Regions from separate parts of the Alishewanella sp. BS5-314 genome, predicted to be linked through region 3. Evidence: predicted binding sites of a transcription regulator. Region 3 holds the regulator's gene; each other region holds the start of a gene.
What was found. The regulator FNR, encoded in region 3, switches genes on or off when oxygen is low (the NO sensors DNR and NnrR bind a similar motif). The targets are predictions, from matches to a motif close to TTGATCTAGATCAA.

Region 1 (5,106 bases), on a different contig from region 3:
ATCCTTGGTATCCCAGCTAATGCCTTTACCGCCGTTACCGATTTTCTCCAGCAGTGGACCCACTGAAGTAAAGCGGGCATAGGTATTAGGGTAGTCGCGTTCTACAATATTAATGTGTGGCATAGTGATGCCCGGAATGGCCTCACATTCCCCTTTCCACCAGGCTTTTACGCCATAAGGCTGTGCCAGCTCGGCAGGCGTATCGTGGTGCATCGGTGTGGTTACAACATCGGTTTCCACGCCTAAGTGACCAACGGCAGCTTTAGAGAACGCCTGAGCGATGCCTTTAAAGATTTCCCAGTCACTGCGGGCTTCCCACACCGGATCAATGGCCGCGGTTAACGGGTGAATAAAAGGATGCATATCCGAGGTATTCATATCGTCTTTTTCATACCAGGTGGCGGTAGGCAGTACGATGTCGGAATACAGACAGGTGGTAGACATGCGGAAATCCAGCGTCACCCACAGATCGACCTTACCTTCAGCCGGCTGATCGGTCCATTCCACATCTTCCGGCTTTTTACCGCCAAAACCGCCTAAATCTTTGCCAAGCAGGCCGTGTTTGGTGCCCAGTAAGTGCCGCAGCATATATTCATGGCCTTTACCGCTGGAACCCAGCAGGTTAGAGCGCCAGATAAACATATTGCGTGGGAAGTTTTGTGGGTTTTCCGGTTGCTCACAGGCAAATTTAATATTGCGCGAGGTTAATTGCTCCACCACATAGTCTTTCAGCTCTTTGCCGGCAGCTTTGGCTGCGGCCGCCAGTTTTAGCGGATTCGTGCCCAGCTGTGGTGCTGAAGGTAACCAGCCCATGCGTTCGGCGCGGCTGTTATAGTCGACAATACTGCCAGACCATTTGTCTTTATTGGCCAGTGGCGAAATGACTTCCGTCATATCCAGCTTTTCGTAACGCCATTGGCTGGAATGATTGTAGAAGAACGAGGTACCGTTCATATGGCGTGGTGGCCGTTGCCAATCCAGCGCAAAGGCCAGTGGGGTCCAGCCGGTTTGTGGCCGTAGTTTTTCCTGACCGACATAGTGCGCCCAGCCGCCGCCACTTTGACCGATACAGCCACACATCATCAGCATATTGATCAGGCCACGGTAGTTCATATCCATGTGGTACCAGTGGTTCAGCGCGGCGCCGACGATGACCATGGAGCGGCCTCGGGTTTTATCGGCATTACGGGCAAACTCACGCGCGACCCGAATCACATCATCCGGCTTCACGCCGGTAATAGCTTCTTGCCAGCCCGGGGTGTAAGGCACGTTATCGGTATAGGATTTCGCCCGGCTTTCATCACCAATACCATTATCCACACCATATTGCGCCAGCATCAGGTCAAATACGGTAGCGACCAGCGCGGTACCGCCACTGGCCAGTTCGACGCGTTTAGCAGGAATTTTGCGCATTTGTACATCAGCATGATCGGTATGCTGGAAGTATTGGTACTCGTGTGGTGCACCACCAAAATACGGGAAGCCAACATCCACCAGCTCGTCGCGGTTGTCTTTTAAACTCAGCTGCAGCTGCAGCTCCAGCTCACCGTCTTTGTCTTTTTGCTCCAGGTTCCATTTGCCGGCCTGGCCCCAACGATAACCAATGGCACCATTCGGGCTGGTCAGGCGACCATCTTTGTTAACAGCAATGGTTTTCCAATCCGGGTTATTGTCTTCACCCAGGTTATTCACCAGATCGGCCGCGCGCAGGAAGCGGCCGGTGGTTAGCACCCCGTTTTGCTCCTCTAACATTACCAACATCGGCATATCGGTAGTACGACGCACGTAGTCAGTAAAGTAAGCACTCGGATTATCAACGTGGAATTCTTTTAAAATCACATGGCCAAAGGCCATGGCCAGGGCAGCATCGGTACCCTGACGCGGTGCTAACCAGGTATCACCAAACTTAGAGGCTTCTGAGTAGTCCGAGGTAATGACACAGGTCTTAGTACCTTTGTAACGGACTTCGGTCAGGAAGTGTGCGTCCGGGGTGCGGGTTTGCGGCACGTTCGAGCCCCAAACGATAATGTAGTTCGAGTTATACCAGTCGGCGGATTCTGGTACGTCGGTTTGCTCGCCCCAAATTTGCGGTGAGGCCGGGGGTAAGTCGCAGTACCAGTCGTAAAAGCTTAAACAGTTACCGCCAATCAGCGACAGATAACGGGCACCGGCGGCGTAGGACACCATCGACATAGCCGGAATAGGCGAGAAACCGGTTACCCGGTCCGGGCCATAGGTTTTAGTGGTGTAAACGTTAGAAGCGGCAATCAGCTCGTTCACCTCATCCCAACTGGCACGGACAAAGCCACCCAAACCGCGGCGTTCTTTGTAGCTTTTGGCTTTTAGTGGATCGCTGACGATTGATTCCCAGGCTTTCACCGGATCTTTATGCTGCACCCGGGCTTCACGCCACAGCTTCATCAGTTGCTGCCGCACTTTCGGATATTTCAGCCGGTTGGCACTGTAGATATACCAGGAATAGCTGGCGCCACGCGGACAGCCACGGGGTTCATGGTTTGGCAGATCCGGACGGGTACGCGGATAGTCGGTTTGCTGGGTTTCCCAGGTGACCAGGCCGTCTTTGACATAGATTTTCCAACTACAAGAGCCGGTACAGTTTACACCGTGCGTGGAACGTACCACCTTATCGTGCTGCCAGCGTTGCCGGTAGCCTTGCTCCCAGGTCCGGTCCTCATTGGTGGTCACCCCGTGGCCATTGGCGAAGGGGGTTTTGCGGGTTCTAAAAAACCGCAGTTTATCTAACAGATGACTCATACTTGACTCCTGGTCCTGTCCTGCATGAACAGAGGTTTTTGCTTTTTCAGTAAGCACACTATAGAAACTACCACTCAATTCTGCTTGATTCAGATCAAGGTTGCCATGCTGCTAAATTGCTGAAAATTAAGAAAAATACCCCAAAGGTGGTAGTGCGCTAATTGGCTAAATGCTTGAAAATGCAGGCCTTGGCTGCAGGCGTCTACTCACTTTGTCTGAAGGTGTACTCTGGCTGGGGAAAAGGGGGTAGCCCAAGTATCCCCGTAGATTTGGTAAGCGGATTTTTCTGCAGGAAAGGCGCTGGCGGGTTAAGCTTAGAACAGACAGTAGTGGGAGTTTCAGATGCGCACCTTTTCAATTGTTACCCGGATCAATATCGCTCTGGCCTGTATCGTGACGTTGGCGTTATCAACGATGATGGTGTCGTATTGGTTGTCGGATAAGGCTGACAGCGATGCGCATGCAGTTAATGTTGCCGGCTCGCTGCGGATGCAAAGCTATCGCCTGGCCTGGTTAACGCTGCAACAGGACGTCACTAAACTGCAAAGAGCCAATGAGCAATTTGCCAGCAGTTGGCAGCATCCCGTTTTTCAGCGTTTTTTGCATCAGCCAGACATTCTGCAAAAATACCAGAGTGCTTTTCAGCACTGGCAACAGTTGGCGCCTGCGCTGGAGTCTGGCGCCGTCCCTCCAGCCGAATTGGAAGCCGGCTTGGCCGAGCAGGTCAGATTGTTGGATGAGCTGGTGCTGGTGATCCAGCAGGATGCAGAGCAAAAGGTTAAGGCATTTCGCTCGGTGCAGGTTATTGCGGTGATGGCCACCATCTTGCTGTCGATCATCGTCATGTATTGGCTGAAGGTGATGGTGGAGGAGCCGTTAAAAGAGTTGATCCGCGGTGCCCGGCGTATTGCGCAGGGCGACTTTACTCACCGTATCACGCCGCAGCATCAGGATGAGCTCGGGATGTTGGCCACCAGCTTTAATAAGATGAATACGGCCATTGGTTATATGTACGGCAATCTGGAAAAGCGGGTGGAAGAGCAAACGGCAGAGCTGACCCAAACCAATACGACCCTGAAATTTCTATATAACACCGCGCAGCGGATCAGCGAACATACCTCAGAGTATCAGGACTTTTCCGAGATCATCAGCCAACTGCGCAGTATTACCGGTCTGGCAGATATCGAGCTCTGTCTGTTTACCGAGCAAGGAAATCAACCTTACCTGCAAATTCATGCCGATAGCCTGGCGGATCCCTGTGCGGCTGAAAACTGTGGCGACTGTTTAACTGAGACATTGAGCCGGCAGCAGTGTCAGGTGCACAACTTTGTGTTGCAGCGGGAGAGACATAAATATGGCGTTCTGGTCGTACGGCTGAACGCCTCAGAGAAGATGTTGTTATGGCAACAACAGCTGGTGATGGCCATTGCCGATCAACTGGCTTTGGCGCTGAGTTTAAAATCAGAAGAGGAGCAGGTGCGGCGGTTGGCGCTGATGCAGGAGCGTACGGTCATAGCGCGCGAGTTACATGATTCACTGGCGCAGGCCTTGTCCTATCTGAAAATTCAGGTGACCCGGCTCAATAAAGCCATTAACAAGGATGACCGTCTGGTGATGCAGGATGTGTCAGCAGAGCTGAAAAGTGGCCTCGATGCCGCTTACCGGCAGTTACGCGAGCTGTTAACCACTTTCCGTCTGAAAGTCGATGGAGCTGGCTTGCTCAGTGCGCTGCAGACCACAGTCAGCCAGTTAAGCGAACAGTCGGGCTTACAGATCCGGTTGGATTATCAGCTGGCGAATGTGCCGCTGGCGCCGCATGAAGAAATTCATTTACTGCAGATTATCCGCGAAGCCAGCCAGAATGCGGTGCACCACAGTCAGGGGCAGAACCTGACCATTAGCCTGCAGCAGGATGGGCAAAAGTATATTTTACTGGCGGTGGAGGATGATGGTGTCGGGATCCCGGATAAAGCCGAAAAACTTAATCATTATGGTTTAGCCATTATTCAGGAACGAAGCAAACATCTGGCCGGGGAGATCAGTATCCGACGCCGGTCAGAGGGCGGCACTGGGGTATACTTCCGCTTCTTACCGGAATACCTGCAGCAACCGAAAACAGCCTGAAAAAAAGCGCAGCCCTGTTGAGGGCTGCGCCTTGCATGCTCGCAGACAAGCTTAAGGGTTATAAAACTCGCCGCTTTTCCGCAGGTAGAAGAACCAGTTTAATACCAGACACAGCGCATAGAAGATGGCAAAGCCGATCATCGCATATTCTGGGGTTGCGGCTTTGATCTGCTCACCAAATACCTGTGGAATATAGAAAGCACCGTA
Region 2 (5,106 bases), on a different contig from region 3:
CTACGTCAGTTAGTCAGAGATGCCCGGGTCTGGCGCTTTTCACTGTATTACTACTTTGTATTTGGTGGCTTTTTAGCCCTGTTGCTGTGGTTACCACAATATTATATGCAGGCCTATGCGATGAACGCCCAGCAGGCAATGGCCTTTACGCTGTTTTTTGTCGCGACTTCCAGTATGGTCAGGGCATTAGGTGGCTGGTTTGCCGATCGCTATGGTGGCCGGGCCGTAAACTGGAGTGTGTTCTGGGTCTGCCTGGTGTGCTTGTTCTTTCTGAGTTACCCCCCCACTACCCTGATTATTCATGGCTTGGAAAAAGATGTCCAACTGGAGATCTCCGTTAATGTCTGGTGGTTTACGGCCCTGATCTTTGTCATTGGCGTAGCTCAGGGTTTTGGCCGCGCCAGCGTGTATAAAGTGATTCACGATTACTACCCTAAGCATATGGGCGCAGTCGGTGGCTTTGTTGCCGCCATTGGCGGTCTGGGCGGTTGTACCCTGCCGGTGCTCTTTGGCCTGGCGCAGGATGCACTGGGTATTGTCACCGGCTGCTTTATGATTCTGTATGGCGTGCTGGCGCTATGCATGATCACCATGTTTTTCGCCAATCAGGCAGCGCAATATCAACAGCGCCTGCAGGATGCCCGTAGTAATAATTTTTTATTGGATGACGACGAATGATGCAAATTACCGATCTGGCGACCGAGCAAAAGCTGTTGCCGCTATTGCGCCAGGCATTCCGGCCGCTGTTTTTATTCGGCGCCGCCTTTAGCGCTATCGCCATGCTGTTGTGGGGGCTGATCTTGGGCGGTCAGCTGCAGCTGCAACCTGTTGGTCAGGTATTATTCTGGCATAGCCATGAAATGATCTTTGGCTTTGCCTGTGCCATCGTCATCGGCTTTTTATTAACTGCGGTGCAAAATTGGACCTCACTACGCGCACCGCATGGCCCGACGCTGTTATTGCTAACACTGCTCTGGCTGGCCGCCCGTCTGCTTCTGCTCTTTGGCGAGGCGCTGCCCCTGTGGCTGGTCGCCCTGGTGGATCTGAGCTTTTTACCACTGGCCGCCTGGTTACTGGCGAAGCCGCTACTGGCGGTACAACAATACCGCAATTTATTTTTTGTGCCGGTGTTACTGCTGCTAACCGCCTGCAACCTGATGATGTATCTCGGGCTTTATCTTAAGCGCTACGATATACAACAGCTTGGTAGCCTGAACGCGATCTGGCTTGTTACCCTGCTGATGGCAATTGTCGGCGGCCGGGTGATCCCGATGTTTACTGCCAATGGCACTAAAACCACTAAGGTCGAGGCTTGGCCCTGGCTGGATCGGGCGGCACTGGCCAGTCTATGGCTGATTTTTATGCTGCACTTTTTTAGTTTAGTGCCTCTGCTACCCGCCAGTTCGCTAAGTGCTCTCTTTGCCCTGAGTGCTTTGCTAACCGCCATCCGCTGCGCCCGCTGGAAAATCTGGCTCACGCTACGGGTGCCGCTGCTGTGGTCGCTGCATCTGGCCTATTGGTTTATTCCTCTGGGCCTGGCCTTGTTTGCGCTACGCTATGCCGGCTTTGCGGTCAGCCAGAGCATTGCGCTACATGCACTGACTGCCGGCGCCATGGGCTCGATGATCCTATCGATGATGGCGCGGGTTTCGCTTGGCCACAGTGGTCGCTTGCTGCAGCCGAAACACATTATGGGCTGGGCCTTTTTACTGGTTGCTGTTGCCGGCATTAGCCGGACCCTGCTGATCTGGTGGTTGCCGGAGCATACCTTTAGTCTGTTATGGCTGGGGATTGGCAGCTGGGTGCTGGCTTATGGCTGCTATGTGCTGGTGTATTTTCCGGTGTTAACCACGCCTAGGGCAGATGGGCGGCCGGGTTAACCCCTTACCCCTGATGGGGTAAAGCTGCCGGCGTTTTGATTTACATCAAGCTGGCTGGCTAGCAGGCTTCTAAACTGAACATATCGTCAGTTTCAGGAAGCTGTTATGAGTCACGATTACGAAACGAAACCGCTGGTTTATGCCTGCTCCGGCTGCTCCAATGTGGCGCAGCTGGCCAATGATTTAGCTGTGGTCCTGGATCGGGAAGGTCTGGCCGAGATGTCATGTATCGCCGGCGTTGGCGGTAGAGTCAAGCAGTTACTAAAGGTTGCACAGTCTGGTCGGCCGATCCTGGCAGTGGATGGTTGCCCGCTTAATTGTGTTAAACAAACCCTGGCCACGGTTGAGGTAGTGCCAACCTGGCATCTTGAGCTGACCAGCCTGGGTTATAAAAAGCGCGATCACGAAAATTGCGATCTGGCCGACGCCTATAAGTTATTGCAAAAGGTGCACTGCGATATCCTGCCACAACTTGGCAAAACGCCCGGTAATGAAGCTGCTGGCGCTAAGGTTCTGTTCCGGGTACAAGATACCAAACACTGACAGTACCGGGGCGGGGCAACACAACCCACAAACTCAGTACTATTTCCTACTGCGACATACCGGGCAGTTTGGATCGGCAGGCAATTGGAACTGCTGCCACTGACCACTTAGCGCATCAAACAACTTTAACTGGTGATACTCAGGTTCACCCACTGCTGCCAGGATCTTCACCGCGGCAAGTGCTTGCATCACGCCCAGCACGCCGACAACCGGCGACAGAATACCCGCTTCCATGCAGCTTAGCTGCTGTTCACCAAAGAAGCGGCTTAAACACTGATAGCAGGGATCGCCCGGTTGATTCCGTAAACTCAGTAACTGCCCCTCAAAGCGGATAGCGGCGGCAGACACCAACGGTATGCCGGCCTGCACACAGGCGCTGTTAATGGCATTACGGGTCAGCAGATTATCGGTGCAGTCCAGCACCAGTGTAAATTGCGGTACCAGTTGCGCCAGCGCAGTGTGATCCAGCCGCTGCTGGATCGCACTGAGCTGGATCTCACTATTTAGCTGTTTCAGTTGCTGTAATGCCGTAACGACTTTAGGCTGGCCAATATCCTGTTCGCGATACAGGATCTGGCGCTGCAGATTGCTACGGTCAATCACATCATTATCAACCAGCGTCAGCGCCCCGACACCGCTAGCCACCAGATACGGCGCCGCAGCACAACCAAGCCCGCCCATACCAACCAATAACACCTTACTGGCCAGTAAGGCTTCCTGACCACGAAAATCCAGCGCCGGTAACATCAGTTGCCTGCTATAACGCAACGCCTGCTGCGGGCTCAGTATCTCACTCATAAGCCATCTCCTGTTGTTACTTCAGCCCTAAACGCTGCGCCAGCTTATGCAAATTACTGGCATCCAGTTGCAGGGCGCGGGCCGCTTTCGACCAACATTGTTGGTGCTGCTGCAATGCCTGCCGGATCAGCTGTTGCTGAAACTGATTTACTGCCTGCTTTAACCCCTGTACCGGCAGCTCAATATGCTCAAGCGCCGGCGCTTGCGGCTGACTACCGGGCAAATCGAGCAATTCTGGCTGCAGGATCACGATGTCACTGCGCTGGGCGCCCTGACTTAGCGCCTTGATTGCCGCGCGGCTAATCACATGCTCCAGCTCGCGGATATTCCCCGGCCAGTGATAACCCAGTAAAGCCAGCTCTGCTGCTGGTGCCAGCCTTAAGCTACGTAGCCCCAAACGGCTGCGGTTCTGCTCCAGAAAATGCCCGGCTAATAAGGGTAAATCTTCGCTGCGCTCCCGCAGCGGCGGTATCGGGATCGGATACACTGATAAACGGTGGTAGAGATCAGCACGAAATTCGCCCTGTTTCACCTGCTGCTGTAAATCGCGATTGGTCGCGGCAACCAGCCGTACATTCACCCGCCGCAGCTTATCCGATCCTAAACGCTGAATTTCACCGTTCTGCAGCACTCTGAGCAGCTTTGCCTGCACGGATAATGCTAGTTCCCCGACTTCATCTAAAAACAGGGTTCCGCCATCTGCTGCCTCAAAGCGGCCGGCACGCTCACTTAACGCGCCGGAAAACGCGCCCTTGCTATGCCCGAATAGCTCACTTTCTGCCAGACTTTCCGGTAAGGCTGCACAGTTAACATAGATCATGGGGCGCTCGGCGCGGCCGGAGCGGCGATGCAGTTGCCGGGCGAACAGCTCCTTGCCGACCCCGGTTTCCCCCAACAGCAGCACCGGTAGCTCCGAGCCGGCTACCACATCCAGCTCCTGTAAAATCTGCTGCAGCGCCAGGCTTTGACCAATAATTTCATACTGTTGCGCTGCTGTTGTACTGGTGCCAACAGTAGGCAAGCCACCCTGCCGCAGCGCCCGGTTCGCCTGCTCCAGTTCGGTAATACGAATAGCGGCTTCTACCAGCAAGCTTAATTGTTGTAACTGCAACACCGCCAGGGCATCAAAGTTAGCCGGCGACAGGGCATCCAGTGTTAATACGCCCCAGCAGCGCCCCTCCACATATAACGATACGCCCATACAATCATGCACCGGCACCACTGCTCCTGGTTGCTCAGCCAGCAAGCCATCATAGGGATCGGGTAATTCACTGCCCGGCGGAAAACGTACGGGTTGGCGGCTGGCTAAAATCGCCGCCAAACGTGGATGCTGTGCCACTTGAAAACGCCGGCCCAGCGTTTCCCGTAGCAGTCCCTGCACCGCTACTGGCTTTAACTGCGCCTGCTGTAACTGCAACAATGCCACAGCACCACAACCAAAATGGCTACGCAGTGTATTGACCAGCCGCTGTAAGCGCACAGCCGAAGGCAACTCGGTGACCAGATCAGCAAATAACACGGCATCAAGCATGGTTAATTTTACCCACAGGGTGAAAAGCACCCGAATTTTTCTGGGTTTAATTTACCATCGGTCAAAAAAAACAGATATAAATCAAAGGTGGTAGTTCTGGCATCTGCCTTGCTGTACCGGGCTAACGCCCGCTTGGGGCAAACCTTTGTTTACTCAGGAGAACATCATGCTACTTGAACAACCCTTAGGCCAATTAGCCACCCGTATCGCCGGTGCCACTGCCGTCTTTCATCAGTTTAAACTGGATTTTTGCTGTGGCGGTCAGCAAAGCCTGGGCGCCGCTATCGCCAAACGTGGTTTAAACCAACAGGAGGTACTGGCCGCTCTGGAAAAATTACAACGACAACCGCAGCC
Region 3 (5,106 bases):
TTACCTGCGGCCACATGTAAAACGCGAGAACCAGCGTTTACTCTGGTTGCGCGAGCAGCTATTAGATATTGCGGAAAAGAAGCAGAAAAACCTGCGTATCTCGCTGGAAGAATACGCTTTTTTATACAGCCTGTATGAAGAGTTTAAACTGGATGTGGCCGAAACCGATCCCCAGGCGTTGCAGGAGCTGTTAAAGCGGGTGGATATTCTGCCGGAAAGTCTGGTGTTGATGCAGGCTGCCAATGAATCAGCCTGGGGTACCAGCCGCTTTGCGGTCGAGGGTTATAATTTCTTTGGGCAATGGTGTTTCCGGGAGGGCTGTGGCCTGATCCCACAAAATCGTGCCGAAGATCAGTTTCATGAAGTTGCCCGCTTCGATAGCCCGGCGGCCAGTATCCGTAGTTACTTCTACAACCTGAATACCTTTCATACTTATGAGAAGCTGCGGCATATCCGGGCTGAGCACCGCGCTGAGAATAAGCCGCTGCGTGGTGAAGCCCTGGCGCACGGTTTAAGCGCGTATTCTGAACGCGGTCATGAGTATATTGAAGAAATCACTGCCATGATCCGTTTTAATCGCCGTCTGCTGGAAGAGTAAGCAAGCTAGAATTAAAAAGCCCGGTTTTAACCAGGCTTTTCTAAAGCAAAATACTTAAGGTAGATTGCGGCTAAACTAGCTTAGTTCTACTGTCTGATGCACGCTCAGCTCTTCATCATCCTGCTCAAAACCTACCGGCACTGATGGTACGGCCGGTTTATCAAAGGCAGTATCACCATCGCCGTTTAACGGGCTGTCTTTGCTGATGGCTTTAAAATCGAACAAACTGTTATCGGCCAGATGCGAAGGTATAATATTTTGCATCGCCTGGAACATGGTTTCAATGCGGCCGGGGAAGCACTTATCCCAATCCTGCAGCATTTCTTTTACCACCTGCCGCTGTAAACCATCCTGTGAGCCACAGAGGTTGCAGGGGATGATGGGGAAGCCTTTCGCCACTGAGTATTTTTCAATATCTTTTTCTTTGCAGTAGGCCAGTGGCCGGATCACGATATGTTCACCATTGTCGCTGATCAGCTTGGGCGGCATCGACTTCATCTTGCCGCCGTAGAACATATTTAAAAACAAGGTTTCCAGCATATCATCGCGATGATGACCCAGCGCAATCTTGGTCGCGCCCAGCTCCTTTGCCGTACGATATAAAATACCGCGGCGCAGCCGTGAGCACAGTGAGCAGGTGGTTTTACCTTCCGGGATCTTCTCTTTGACGATCGAGTAGGTGTCTTCAGTAACAATTTTAAAATCGACGCCGATGCTGCTTAAATATTCCGGTAACACATGCGCCGGGAAGCCGGGTTGTTTCTGATCCAGGTTAACTGCAACGATGCTGAAATTCACCGGCGCAGATTGCTGCAGATTAAGCAGGATATCTAACAGCGTATAGGAGTCTTTGCCGCCGGATAAACAGACCATGATCTTGTCACCTTCGCTGATCATGCCAAAATCAGCAATGGCCTGGCCGACATTACGGCGCAGCCGTTTATGCAGCTTGTTCAGATTATATTGGGCTTTCGCTTGTGCCGCGTGAGACATCATTAACTACCAGACAGAAAAAAGGCGCACATTATACCCAAGGGTGCGCCTGTTCAAAAGAGGCAGAGGCTGGAAGGCTAGGATTTCTCCAGCGGACAGACAAAATTGGCCGGTTTTAAGGCCAGCACATCACAATCCAGACGGTCAATCACATGCTCAGCGGTATTACCGATAATGGCCGCCGATAAGCCGGTGCGGCCGATAGTGCCAATTAATACCATCTCGGCATCAAGCTGCCGTGCCAATTTCGGGATCACATCTTCCGGCATCCCTTCCAGCACATGACATTGCTCTGCCGGGATCTGATGTTCGGCTGCCAGTTGCTTCACGGCATCCTTATGATGTCGCTGCATGGTGCTGTTATATTCCTGCGGATTAAATTCCGGGATCTCGATGGCGATATTAACCGGAGTACCGGGGTAGGCATTCACCAGATGCACCCTGGCATTTAGCATGGCAGCCATTTGTTTAGCTTTATCAATCACCCTGTTATTCAGGGATTTATGATGCTCCTGCTCACTGCCGGCATTAACAGCGGCGATAATATTACCTTGCGCCGGCCAGGCATGCTCTTTTACCAGCAGCACCGGGCAGGGGCATTTGCGCAAAATATGCCAGTCAGTTGGGGTGAAAATCATCGATTTCAGCACATCGTGGTCATGGGTGCCTTTGATCACCAGATCAAAGTTATGCTCCAGCACAGCTTTGACGACGGCTTCGAACGGTCTGTTATGCCAGACCACCTGAATACTGATCTCCAGTCCTTGCGCCTGAGCCTGCTGCAGTAAGCCACTGACCCAGATTTCGCGATCTTTAATCACCGCCTGCTTCATTGCTTCGCGTTCGTCACCGGATAGCATGGTGGTCATCTCATAGGAGAATTCGTATACCGATAAAAACGCGGTCAGTTTACCGCCTTGTTTGCGGCTTAGCTCCAGGGCGCGGTCGAGGGCTTTCTGTTGTTCAGTCGTGGGATCTAATACCACTAAAACATTGTTATAAATCGACATAATGACTCCGGTTACCAGGTTGATGCACGCAATCTGTTAGATTAAGTGTAGTCAACATAACCGGAGTTGGTAGGCTGGCCTTTGTGTTAAATCAACAAAATACCGATTAACACTGACCGGCGAGGTTACTTAAGGCAGGGGCATCTAAAATGGTTATCAGTTTGCCATCCACTTCGATGATCTGATCTTTATGTAATTTACTCAGCAGCCTGCTAATGGTTTCAACGGTTAAACCCAGGTAATTGCCGATATCACTGCGGGTCATGGTCAGGCGGAAGGCTTTGGAGGAAAAACCACGGTTACCGTAGCGCGAGGCCAGATGGTTTAAAAAGGTGGCCAGTTTTTGTTCGGCAGTTTTGCGGTTTAACAGCAACAACATCTGCTGATCAGCCTGGATATCCTGACTCATCAGCCGCATCATCTGCTGCCGTAACTTGGGTAGCTGGTCCAGTAACATTTCCAGGTTGTTAAAGGGGATCTCGCAAATCATGCCGGTTTCCAGCGCTTCGGCGTAGCTCATATGCTGCTGGGTATTAATCGCATCAAAACCGATAATATCGCCGGGTAAATGGAAGCCGGTAATTTGCTGCTCACCTTGCTCGGTCAGGGTAAAGGTTTTAAAGGAACCGGTGCGTACCGCATACAGTGCTTTCAGGGCGGTGCCGCTTTCAAACAGGATATCGCCTTTATGTAACGGTCGTTTGCGCTGAATAATGTCATCCAGCTTGGTCATTTCCTGATCGTTGAGTGAAAACGGCAGGCACAACTGACTAAAACCACAATCCTGACAATTAATCGCCGAGCGTTGCATCGAATAAACCCTGAATTCCCTAATATAGTAGCTAGCTTAAAAAACTAACCTCTGCAAAGCAAGCCATATCGTATAAATGCCGTAGATAGCCAGTATAGCGGCGGTGCTATAGCGAAACCACAAGGCGCTTTTCAGCTGGCGCAGTAGCTGTGCGGCGCCACCAACGGCCAGGATCGCCGGCAAGGTGCCCAAGCCAAAGCTCAGCATCAGCAGGGCACCATGCCAGGGGCTGCCGCTGGCCAGACTCCAGCTAAGGGTCGAATAAACCAAGCCGCAGGGCAAAAAACCCCACAGCAGGCCATACCGATAGGCTTTCGTCGCTGAGTCAAGTGGTAACAGTGCCTTGGTACAGGGCTGGACGCGCTGCCAGAGCTTTTGCCCGAGCCGTTCCAGCTGCGTCAGACCAAACCAGAGCCGGGCGATATAGAGCGCCATAGCAACCAGTAAGACGCCTGCCAGTAACCGCAACCAGAGCATGGAGGCACCGGCCAGCTGCATCGCGGTCAGGCCAAAGTAGCCGACCAGGGCACCAAACAGGCTGTAGGTGGTTAAGCGGCCGGCACTGAGTAACAGGGGGTAAGTATAACCGGAGTGGCGGCGCTCAGCCGGCACGCTCAGTTGCAAGGCACTGGCAATGCCGCCGCACATCACCAGGCAGTGACTGCTGCCCAGCAGGCCGATCAGCAGCGCGGCCAGATAATCAGGGCTCATCTTTGTCCGCGGGTGGTTTTGGCTTATCGTCCTCGTCAAACAGGATGCTCAACCCTTCTTTTTCCAGATCTTCAAACTGTTTCGAGCGCACCGCCCAGAAGAAAATCCAGATCCCCATCGCAACAAAGAAGATGGCTATCGGGATAAGTACGTAAATGATGCTCATTTCTTTAGTAACCTCAATGAATTCGATACCACCAATAACGAGCTGAACGACATACCGATCACTGCAATATAGGGCGAGACAAAGCCGGCTACGGCCAGCGGAATAATAATCAAATTATAACCGACAGACCATCCGAGATTTTGCTTTATCACGCTGGCGGTGGTTTTGCCACCTTTGAGCAGTGCGGCTAACAGACTCACATCGGGTTTTAACAACACGACATCAGCCTGATTTTTAGACAGATCGGCACCAGAGTGCACCGCAACCGAAATATGCGCAGCGTTAAAGCCTGGGCTGTCGTTAATACCATCGCCCAGCATCAGTACCTGTTTGCCTTCGCTAATCAGCTGTTGAATATGCGCCACCTTTTGTTCCGGTGTACAGCCTTTATGCATAAAGTTAAGCTGTAATTCGCTGGCCAGTTGCTCGGCCTGTGACGAGCTGTCGCCGGTTAACATCCCCAATTGGTAGCCCTGTTGTTGCAAGCTGGCCAGCAGCGCCGGAACTTCCGGCCGCACTCTGTCACTCAGGGTTACAGCGGCTATCGGTTGTTGGTTAATCGTCAGATAGACCATGGCGCCGCTGACAGTGCGGCTTAGCTGACAAAAACCGGCACTGCCGACCCGCACCGCTTGCTGTTGCCAGTAACCGCTAATGCCGGCACCGACACTGACTGTTACCTGTTGCAGCTCCTCGGCCGCGGTCTGATAGGGCGAGAAGGCTCGGGCTATCGGATGTTCTGAATAACGTTCCAGATTTGCAATCAGATTCAGGGCCTGTTGCTCAGTGTAAGCCGCGCTTAGCATCTCGACGCTTT
Region 4 (5,106 bases), on a different contig from region 3:
GATGCTACCGGATGACGGTAGTGGCAGCCTGGGTAAAGTGCGGCATATTGTGGTTAACGACAACAAATCCTCGACTTACAAGCTGGCGCTATTACGTACCCTGGTGCGGATCGCCGAGGCGCATCCGGGCGCCGTTATTGACCGGCAAGATGGGCAGGTAGGCATTGCACTGGGTTTAGTCGCATTATATTGGATCCGCTTGTTTAAGCGTCTGGTCGACAGCGATATGCAACAGAACGCTGATCCGGCGAAAGGCTTAGGTTTCGTAAAGCCGGATGGCTGGGGCAAGCTTGCACAACTCACCGCTGATGATTTCGCGATCGGTAACTTTTATACCGGCGAGGAAGCTCAGGCGTTGCAACAACTGTTCGCGGATACGCTTAGCACCATAAAGGCGGGGCCTGTTACCTATATCTGGCAGGGCGATAAAAGTAATACGCTGTTCCGGATGGAGCGCCATAAAGTAGCAAAACGCAGCCATGTATTAATTGATCGCGATTTTCTGGCAAGTTTCGGTTGCTTTGTTTTAAGCGAGGACCTCTGGAATTGCTTCCGCCAGTACGGCTGCTGGATTGAGCCGTTACTGGTTCAGCAATGGATTGCCGAGATGCAAAAGTATCAACGTAATGCTGAACGGCAAATCTCTCTCGAAAGCTACCATAACCAGCTGCGCTGGCTGGATCAGCAGCATGATACCCGACTGGTGCGGCAGAAAGTTGCAGGACTGCGTAGCAGCGGTGCTCAGATATGCAGTGTCTGGAGTGGGGCGCCACTCTATAGTTTTGATATTGACCACTGTGTACCCTTTAGCTATTGGCCAAATAATGATCTGTGGAATTTGCTGCCGGCCAGTCAGGCCGAAAATCGCAAAAAGCGCGATCGGCTACCGAGCCAAAGCCGGATGCAGCATTGTGCCAACCATATTCAGGATTGGTGGCGGCAAGCCTGGCAAACCGATGCGGAACAACAACGTTTTTTTATCGAGGCAGGGTTATCACTGCCAAATATCAGCCCGGGTTGTCGGGATTTCGCGGAAGTGCTACATGCGATGCAACTACAAATGGTCGGTATTAAACAACGGCTGCAAGTCGCTGAATGGTAAATGTAGTCGGACAAAACACTCTTGAAAATAAATCCGCTCCACCCCCTGCCACAACCGTTGCGGATAGCATAAGCTGAATCTAACACAACACTGCTAAGGGTTCAGCGATGCGTGAGTTAATTGAAAAAGCCACCAGTTTGCCGTCGGTGCCAAAAATACTACAAGAATTAATGGCCAGTTTTCAGAGTAACAGCGTGGGTGGCGAGCGTATTGCTACCCTGCTGGCTAATGATCAGGCCATTACCGCCAAGGTACTGCGGCTGGCCAACTCGGCCAAATATGGTGGTCACCGCAAAATCGGTTCGGTGAAGGATGCGGTATTGGTGCTGGGTACCGATACGCTGCGTACCTTAGTATTATCGGTGAGCTTGTCGTCCAGTTTTAAACCGCTGCCAAATTTTGACCTCAACGCCTACTGGCGCTATTCGTTCCGGATGGCGAACCGCTGTAAATATATGGCTAAGCTGTTAAAAGTAGACCCCGAGCTAGCCTATACCTGCGGTTTGCTGCATGGCATAGGTGAATATCTGATCCATGTGGTTAAGCCAGAGCAGGCGGTACTCATTGATCAAGAAGTGGCGCTGGGTAACCGTCGCCGTGAAACTGAGGTGCGGCATCTGGGCTTTGACTTTACCCAGGCCGGTGCCGAGCTGGCGCGCTACTGGCATTTCCCTGACCAGATTGTGCAGGCGATTGCTCATCAATATGCGCCGGCCTATGGCGGCAAGCTCGACCCTTATGCATCGTTGATTATGCTGGGCCGCTATTTGCTGGAGCATGAAAAAGATGTCAAAGCCGAACGTTATGAACTATTTCCGGCCAAGCTGGCGCATGCGCTGCATTTAAAACTGGAAGACGTTTATCGCCATATCGGCCAGATGCCTGACCTGGATGCCGATATCGACGACATGCTCGGTTAAGCCTGAAGCCGGCACTGCCCCCACCGCATCGTGCTGTGCCGGCCGCTCTGTTTTTTCCCCATCACTTTGAGTGCTGCCCTGATCTGGCTCAAGCTTAGCACGACAAAAATACTGGCACTGCCATAGCAGCAGGAGTAGATTAAACTCGATATCGTTTTTGGTGAGTTTTTATGACCGCATCCAAAGCAGTAACCGAAGCCCAGCCAGCCAGTACTTCGAAAACCACTACCCTAAGCCTGAAGCGGGTAGGTATTGATACCTACCGCGAAAACGTGGCCTATTTACACCGCGACTGTGCCATTTACCGCGCCGAGGGTTTTCAGGCGCTGGCAAAGATTGAGGTGCAGGCGCGCGGTAAGCGCATTTTAGCCAGCCTTAATGTGGTAGACGATGCCAGTATTGTCGGCTGTCAGCAGCTCGGCCTGTCGGAAGAGGCCTTTGTTAACCTTGGTGCGCTGGATGGTGAAGCCGTTACGGTATCACCGGCCGAGCCGCCGCATTCTATCCCGGCGCTGCACCGTAAAATTGCCGGTGAACGGCTAAGCCGTGATGACTTTGCCAGCATAGTGCAGGATATTGCCGCTCACCGTTACTCGAAAATTGAACTTACTGCCTTTGTGGTGGCCTGTAATCAGGGCGAGTTAGACCGCGAAGAGGTATTCTTTTTAAGCGATGCCATGAGTAAAGTGGGGCGCCGGCTCGATTGGCAGGAACACCCGGTAGTCGATAAACACTGTATTGGCGGCATTCCGGGGAACCGTACCTCGATGCTGGTGGTGCCGATCGTGGCCGCGCATGGCATGCTATGCCCGAAAACCTCGTCGCGGGCCATTACGTCGCCGGCCGGTACCGCTGATACCATGGAGCTGTTGGCGCGGGTGGAGCTGCCTTTTGACCAGCTGACCGACATTGTACACCGGCACCGCGGCTGTTTAGCCTGGGGTGGCAGTAGTGATTTGTCCCCGGCGGATGATGTGTTAATTTCGGTTGAACGGCCGTTGTCTATCGACTCGCCGGGGCAGATGGTGGCGTCGATTTTGTCGAAAAAAGTCGCTGCCGGCTCCAGCCATTTATTACTGGATATTCCGATTGGCCCTTCGGCCAAGGTGCGCAGCATGCCCGAGGCACAAAAGCTGCGCAAACTGTTTGAGTTTGTTGCCAAACGGATGGGGCTGGCGATCGAGGTGGTGATCACCGATGGCCGGCAGCCGATTGGCAATGGTATCGGCCCGGCGCTGGAAGCCCGCGACGTGATTAGGGTGCTTAAGAATCATCCGCTGGCGCCGAACGATTTACGGCAGAAGTCGCTGCGCTTAGCCGGCAGAATGCTGGAGTTTGACCCGGATGTGCGTGGCGGTGACGGCTTTGCTATCGCCCGCGATATTCTGGATTCCGGTCGGGCCTGGCAAAAAATGCAGGCCATTATGGCGGCGCAGGGTATGAAAGACTTTGACCCGGATAAGCCGCCGCTGTCGCCGTTAAGTTTTGATGTCGCCGCACCGCACAGCGGTACAGTAGTAGAAATCGATAATGTGCAGCTGGCCCGCATCGCCCGCTCGGCCGGTGCGCCACGTGCCAAAGGTTCAGGGGTCGATTTGCTGGTAAAACTAGGTGAGCAGGTGGAACAGGGACAAGCGCTATACCGGGTGTATGCGGCTTACCCCACAGAGTTAGCCTTTGCCCGCCAGGCTTGTCAGCGCAGCCTGGGTTACCGGATTGGCGCCCCTGAGTTGCTGCTGCCACTGCAGTTGGAGTATTAAAGTATGTCGGTATTTGTATTATGCGCACCGGATGAGGTGCAGGCGGCGAACCGTTTAGCCGACGCCGCCGGTTTACCGTTAATCAGTTATCAGTTGCATCATTTTCCCGATGCCGAGTTAAAACTTACCCTGCCGTTTGCTGAAGCCGTACCCCGCGAGCTGGTGCTGTACCGAAGCCTGGATAAGCCTAACGATAAACTGGTGGAGCTGCTGCTGATCGCCCGCCATGCCCGGTCACAGGGCGTGCAGAAAATCTGGCTGGTGGCACCTTATCTGGCTTATATGCGGCAGGATATTGCCTTTAATCCGGGTGAAATTGTCAGCCAGAAAATTATCGGCCAGTTTTTAGCCGAGCTGTTTGATGGCGTTATTACTGTCGATCCGCATCTGCACCGTATCAGTGAATTAAGCGAAGCCATTCCACAAGGTGCGGCGATAGCACTCAGCGGTGCGCCGCGATTAGCCGAGCTGATTGCCAGCAAACATAGCCGGCCGCTGTTAATTGGCCCCGACGCCGAAGCCCTGCAATGGGTGGCGCTGGCGGCTGAACACATTCACTGTGATTATGCAGTCTGTAACAAGGTGCGGCATGGCGATACGCAGGTTGATATTGCCTTACCCGATATCAGGGTGCAGGGTCGCAATGTGGTATTAATGGACGATGTCGCCAGCTCCGGCCGTACCCTGGCGGGCGCCTGTAGCAAGTTATTAGCTGCTGGCGCTGCCTCAGTCGATGTGGCCGTTACCCATGCACTCTTTGCCGGCGATGCGCTCGAGGTGATTAAGGCCGCCGGTGTCGGCGAAGTCTGGAGTACCGATTGTATCGCCCACGCCAGTAATGCCATTAGTATGGCGCCGCTGCTGACAGCGGCGTTACTGCCGTTATTAAGTAAGTCGTAGTATACGAGCTGTTCAGTTAAGAATGCGCTCCTTATTAAGCTGCTCAATTGGCAGGGGTTTTCCAATATGAAACCCCTGTACCATATCAACATTCAGCTCAGTCAAGCAGTCTAAAATAGCTTGCTCACTAACAAACTCTGCAATAGTTTTAATGTTAAGGCTGCGTGCCATATCAATAATACTTTTGGTGACTAAGCGACTGTTTTCATTTTTTACGATTGTCTTGATTATAGAGCCATCGATCTTAATATAGTCGGGCTTTATTTCGACCAAATACGCAAAGTTTGAATAACCACTGCCGAAGTCGTCTATCGCAATTTTGGCACCGAATTTTCTAACCTGCTTGATAAAGTCAGCCACGCTGTTGAAGTCCTGAATCGCTTCTGACTCAGTGATTTCGAAAATCATGTTGGCACCACCATAT

Region 1: the regulator FNR is predicted to act here: its motif matches at 2,860-2,873, upstream of H1D31_RS02770 (nitrate reductase subunit alpha).
Region 2: the regulator FNR is predicted to act here: its motif matches at 1,916-1,929, upstream of H1D31_RS02895 (putative zinc-binding protein).
Region 4: the regulator FNR is predicted to act here: its motif matches at 2,101-2,114, upstream of H1D31_RS03240 (thymidine phosphorylase family protein).

The regions. Positions count from the first base shown of each region.
Region 1 covers NZ_JACEHJ010000001.1:595,282-600,387, reverse strand. Annotated here, with positions in the region: gene H1D31_RS02770 (nitrate reductase subunit alpha) at 1-2,775, opposite strand, end outside; gene H1D31_RS02765 (ATP-binding protein) at 3,118-4,899, shown strand; gene H1D31_RS02760 (MFS transporter) at 4,951-5,106, opposite strand, start outside.
Region 2 covers NZ_JACEHJ010000001.1:626,364-631,469, forward strand. Annotated here, with positions in the region: gene H1D31_RS02885 (MFS transporter) at 1-678, shown strand, start outside; gene H1D31_RS02890 (NnrS family protein) at 675-1,880, shown strand; gene H1D31_RS02895 (putative zinc-binding protein) at 1,986-2,423, shown strand; gene moeB (molybdopterin-synthase adenylyltransferase MoeB) at 2,463-3,221, opposite strand; gene norR (nitric oxide reductase transcriptional regulator NorR) at 3,238-4,752, opposite strand; gene ytfE (iron-sulfur cluster repair protein YtfE) at 4,919-5,106, shown strand, end outside.
Region 3 covers NZ_JACEHJ010000002.1:561,447-566,552, forward strand. Annotated here, with positions in the region: gene H1D31_RS07100 (glucosaminidase domain-containing protein) at 1-598, shown strand, start outside; gene ttcA (tRNA 2-thiocytidine(32) synthetase TtcA) at 674-1,591, opposite strand; gene uspE (universal stress protein UspE) at 1,669-2,601, opposite strand; gene fnr (fumarate/nitrate reduction transcriptional regulator Fnr) at 2,708-3,412, opposite strand; gene H1D31_RS07120 (sulfite exporter TauE/SafE family protein) at 3,449-4,123, opposite strand; gene ccoS (cbb3-type cytochrome oxidase assembly protein CcoS) at 4,113-4,289, opposite strand; gene H1D31_RS07130 (heavy metal translocating P-type ATPase) at 4,286-5,106, opposite strand, start outside.
Region 4 covers NZ_JACEHJ010000001.1:694,043-699,148, reverse strand. Annotated here, with positions in the region: gene H1D31_RS03250 (class I SAM-dependent methyltransferase) at 1-1,102, shown strand, start outside; gene H1D31_RS03245 (HDOD domain-containing protein) at 1,210-2,022, shown strand; gene H1D31_RS03240 (thymidine phosphorylase family protein) at 2,193-3,782, shown strand; gene H1D31_RS03235 (ribose-phosphate diphosphokinase) at 3,786-4,682, shown strand; gene H1D31_RS03230 (EAL domain-containing protein) at 4,695-5,106, opposite strand, start outside.